2 regions of the Paenibacillus nicotianae genome follow, and region 2 is predicted to be linked to the other one. Evidence: predicted binding sites of a transcription regulator. Region 2 holds the regulator's gene; the other holds the start of a gene.

Region 1 (2,482 bases), 290 kb from region 2:
TTGCTATCTTCTATAGCAAATTCGGTTCCTACTCCTGCTCCTATCGCAGAAATAATCGCCCGATATTCTTCATTTTTCATCACGTCTGCAAGTTTGGATTTCTCAGGATTCATCGGTTTACCTTTGAGTGGTAAAATCGCTTGAATTTTGGAATCTCGTCCTTGCTTCGCTGAACCACCTGCCGAATCTCCTTCGACTATAAATAGTTCGTTTTTAGAAAAATCTTTGGATTGTGCAGGACTCAGCTTGCCATTCAGATTTGAACTTTCGCTGCGTTTGCGTCCTGTACGCATATCATCACGCGCTTTACGAGCCGCTTCGCGAGCACGAGAAGCTTGAACAGCTTTTTTAATCAGTTTTTGACCGACTTGCGGGTTTTCTTCAAGAAAACGTTGCATATTTTCAGCGACAACAGCATCTACGGCTCCACGCGCTGAAGAACTGCCCAGTTGATCTTTGGTCTGTCCCACAAATTCTACATCTGACATTTTGACGCTGATAACCGCCATCATGCCTTCTCGTAAATCTCCACCTTCGAGGTTTTTGTCTTTTTCTTTGATCAGTGCTGTTTTGCGAGCATAATCATTCAATACACGAGTATATGCGGTTCTAAATCCTGTCTCATGTGTACCGCCGCCTCGTGTAGGGATCGAATTAACAAATGAAGCCAGCGTTTCGGTATAACCAGCATTGTACTGCATCGCTACTTCGACTTCGATATCTTCGCGTTCAATATTGAAATGAATAACATCATGCAATACATCTTTACCTTCATTCAAAAATTCTACGAATTGACTGGCTCCACCTTCATAATAAAAGCGATCTTCTTTATCATTACGATCGTCTTTGAGCAGAATTTCTAAGCCTGAATTTAGAAAAGCAATCTCTTGCAGACGTTCAGCAAGCGTATCATAATTCAATGCTATTCCTTGTTGGAACACACGAATATCTGGTTTGAATGTAACTTTGGTACCCGTAATTTTGGTTTTGCCAATCACTTCTAGACCGGTTACAGGTTCCCCTACATGTTCTTTGCCTTTTTTATCAACCCAATATTCAAAACGTTGACGATGAATACCACCATCACGATAAATTTCTACTTCCAGCCACTCGGATAAAGCGTTGGTTACCGAAGCACCAACTCCATGTAGACCTCCAGACTTTTTGTATCCTCCACCGCCGAATTTACCTCCGGCATGCAAAATTGTAAATACAACTTGTGGTGTAGGCACTCCACTTTTATGCATTCCTGTAGGAATACCGCGTCCGTTATCAAAAACCGTAACCGAACCATCTTTGTTCAGTGAAATCTCGATTTTTGAACAATGTTTTGCCAAATGCTCGTCAACTGCGTTGTCCACAATCTCCCATACGAGATGATGAAGCCCAGATGAACTTGTACTACCGATATACATACCCGGACGTTTCCGTACGGCAACCAGCCCTTCAAGCACCTGAATGTCGTCAGCATCATACCCGGAAACTGGTGGATTAACATTACCACGGGATGAATTTGTGAGTGAATCGATCTTTTCGACCATTCATGGTCCCCCTCTTTAATCTAAATATTGCTTTGTTCTGTTAGACCTTCGATTAGCATTATAAATCGTAGTCGAAAATTATACCATAGGTAAATCAATAATCGCGCTTGACCCCGAACTATCATATCATACGCTTTGATTTTGTCGACTATTTTAATTTACATAAAATGTAATTATCGATATAGACAAATATATAATGCAAACACATGTTCTTTTTTTATTCTTTAAGTGTAATCTAATCTTTTCATTTCGTAAACCCACTTCTAACATTATTCTACGATTTATCATTATATTAGTCCGAATGAGCTTTTGTAAATAAACTTGCCTGCTGATCGTTAATAAGATTAGCAGGCACAGAAAACATACTTTTTAATTGAGTACATCCCTTTTTGTAAAAACAGTAAATGAAACAACAACAGATATCAATGCCCAGACAGCTAATACACCTAATGAGAATGGTAACGTCATCCCTTCAATCGGTGCTGGACTACCGGACAGATAATTGGTTAAGCCAAGATTGACCATAAATAAATATTTAGCTGTACTCCAAGAAGCCGCCATATTAGTTAAGATCGTTCCTGCAATCAATGCCGCCATCATAATTACGATACTCGCTGCGGTGCTACGCACCAACACAGATACCATAAAGGCAAGTAACCCGACTGTCAAACCGACAAACCAGATCAATCCCATCTGCATCAAAATAAATTGCCACTGTGTTACAGCATGTACAGTGCTCATATCGGTTCCTGTGTCACTTGGCTGGAATCCGGTAAATACAGGAATATTAAATCCGCTGTATCCAAATGCCGCACCCGAGATCACATAGGAAATAATAAAGGTACAGACGACAATAAGCGAGACAAACATCGTCAGCGTAATTAATTTACTCAATAATACTTTCCACCTGCGAATCGGCCTTGTCAGCAACATTTTAATCG
Region 2 (2,482 bases):
TGATCTTACCGATGGAGATTAAAGAATATACAGCACATCCGCTAGTTCGAGCAGATATTGGTAAAGTAGCAATAGGACGTGGGCCGTTTATTTATTGCGCTGAAGAAGTAGATAATGGGGAACATTTGCATTTGATTCAGTTAACTAAAAATCAGAACTATCAATACGAATTTGATGAGCAATTACTAGGTGGAGTAGGTAAGATTAATGTAGAAGCGCAAAAAAGAACGATTACTTCTCAGTGGGAAGATGTATTGTATGCTTCTCAAGTATCTACAACCTATGATGCGACAACATTACGGCTTATTCCTTATTATTGCTGGGCTAACCGACAACCCGGTGAAATGCTGGTATGGCTTAACCAAGCATAATCAACACTACAAAGGAGAGTGCCAGATGAAATCTAAAATGAGAATCGATCCTGAGAAATTTGCATATACCGTTATTTCAAGTTATTCATCAGATAAAGATAATGCAGAAGCAGTAGCTAAAGATCATCTGGGTCTATTTTTAAATGCTTATTTTCTAGCTGAAAAGTTCAATACACTGGAAGCTCAATTAGCCGAGAAAGCAGAAAGTAAAGATTTCAAAGCATTACTTGCCAAACTAATGGATACGAAGTTATTTGGATAGATTATATAAAATAGTTTGAGATTTTTATTAAAAAAGACCGCTACTAGGAAAGTAGCGGTCTTTTTCTATCTTCTACGAACAGTAACTTATGCTATTAATTTAGTGTAAGTTACGGAACAATCCTACGACTTTACCCAAAATCGTAACATGTGTCAGACGAAGTGGCTGATACATCGGATTTTCAGGTTGTAGACGAATATGATCTTTTTCTTTGTAGAACGTTTTGACTGTTGCTTCATCATCTTCGGTCATGGCTACAACAATATCGCCATTATCAGCGGTCTGTTGTTGACGTACAATCACGTAGTCACCATTATAGATTCCTGCTTCAATCATACTGTCTCCAACTACAGAAAGCATAAATACTTGTCCTTCACCTGTAAAATTCTGTGGTAGAGGGAAGTAGTCTTCAATATGTTCTGTAGCTGTAATCGGAACACCGGCGGTTACTTTTCCAATAATAGGAACACGAGATACCGTTTGAGCGAAAAGAATATTACTTTCAGACTCTTCTTGACCCAACAACTCGATGGCACGAGGTTTGGTCGGGTCGCGTCGAATCAGTCCTTTTTTCTCCAAACGATCCAGATGACCATGTACAGTAGAACTAGAAGCAAGACCTACAGCTTCACCAATTTCACGTACAGATGGCGGGTAACCTTTAAGTTTGACTTCATTTCGGATAAATTCCAAAATGGCCTGTTGGCGACTTGAAACTTTTGACATACCTTATCAACCCCAATGCTAGTAACGTTTGGCAAAATTATAACATAGAACTACCGTTCGTACAAACATAAGTTCTAAAATTTGTATATTTATTTTGTTATTATTTACTTTTTGTAGGCTATTCATCATATAACAAGCATAATCTATAGTCTAAAAGATAGAATAAAAAACACGAACGAAAGTTCGTAAAAAACTATTGAGTAAAACATATGTTCGTGTTATAGTGAATTTGAGAAAACAAGAACAAATGTTTGGAGCGTGATGACAATGTTAAAATATACTACATATCGTAGCATCCACAATCAATCTGAAAATGGTGAACAACAGATTGATGGATCAGGATCAGATATACATCATACATCAACAAGTTATTCGGAGAAACAATCCCAGCAAGCAGCTATTCATGCTACACGAGCGGACAAAGATATAGTAGTAGATGAATGGACTTATTTGCCGAATGTGCAAAAGATACGCAAACCAAATCAACCCAAAGGCAAAAAGACATTACGTCAAAAAACACTTCAGCTTATTCAAAGTACAGCGCAAAAAGTAAAGTGGAAATCTGGCGGACGTTTAATGGTGTGTTTTGTGTTTGCAGGTGTATTATTGTACGGTGGAGTGATTCATAACTTTGTAGTAGCAGACAAAGTAGAAGGGCCTGCACAAACAGTTGTTGTTCATTCAGGAGATAGTCTATGGAGTATCGCTAGCGAATACAAATCAGCTCAAACGGATACACGTGATTATATAGCTCAGATTCGTAGTGAGAATCAATTGACTACCAGTGAGATTCAAGCAGGCGATGTTCTGGTGATTCCATACGATTAAGTCATATCATTTCTAAACAGAGATCTGTTTTATAACTGATATGACTTGATAAGAGAATGTACTCATTACAATGTACTGATGAATAAGATAAAAGTTTGTTAAGATCTATTGATCTTGACAAGCTTTTTTTTACATGTCAAAGTTAGTGATGGTCAAAAGACCACTACTCAAATGGAGGTTAGTTATGGATATCGATACACTGATTGCACGTATTAATGAATTAGCTCGTAAGAAAAAAAGTTCAGGTCTTACAGCAGAAGAAACTGTAGAACGTGATGAGTTACGCGCTATTTAT

What was found. Region 2 encodes LexA, which represses DNA repair genes until DNA is damaged. Its sites were predicted from a motif close to CGAACATATGTTCG; they were not measured.
Region 1: a site for LexA is predicted at 1,741-1,754, ahead of parE (DNA topoisomerase IV subunit B). Genes of this name have one in related genera too.

Annotation. Positions count from the first base shown of each region.
Region 1 covers NZ_JBHUGF010000010.1:808,033-810,514, reverse strand. The annotation lists gene parE (DNA topoisomerase IV subunit B) at 1-1,541, opposite strand, end outside; gene ACFSGI_RS07790 (ABC transporter permease) at 1,911-2,482, opposite strand, start outside.
Region 2 covers NZ_JBHUGF010000010.1:1,100,275-1,102,756, forward strand. The annotation lists gene ACFSGI_RS09105 (glycoside hydrolase family 127 protein) at 1-371, shown strand, start outside; gene ACFSGI_RS09110 (hypothetical protein) at 397-633, shown strand; gene lexA (transcriptional repressor LexA) at 733-1,359, opposite strand; gene yneA (cell division suppressor protein YneA) at 1,627-2,187, shown strand; gene ACFSGI_RS09125 (DUF896 domain-containing protein) at 2,372-2,482, shown strand, end outside.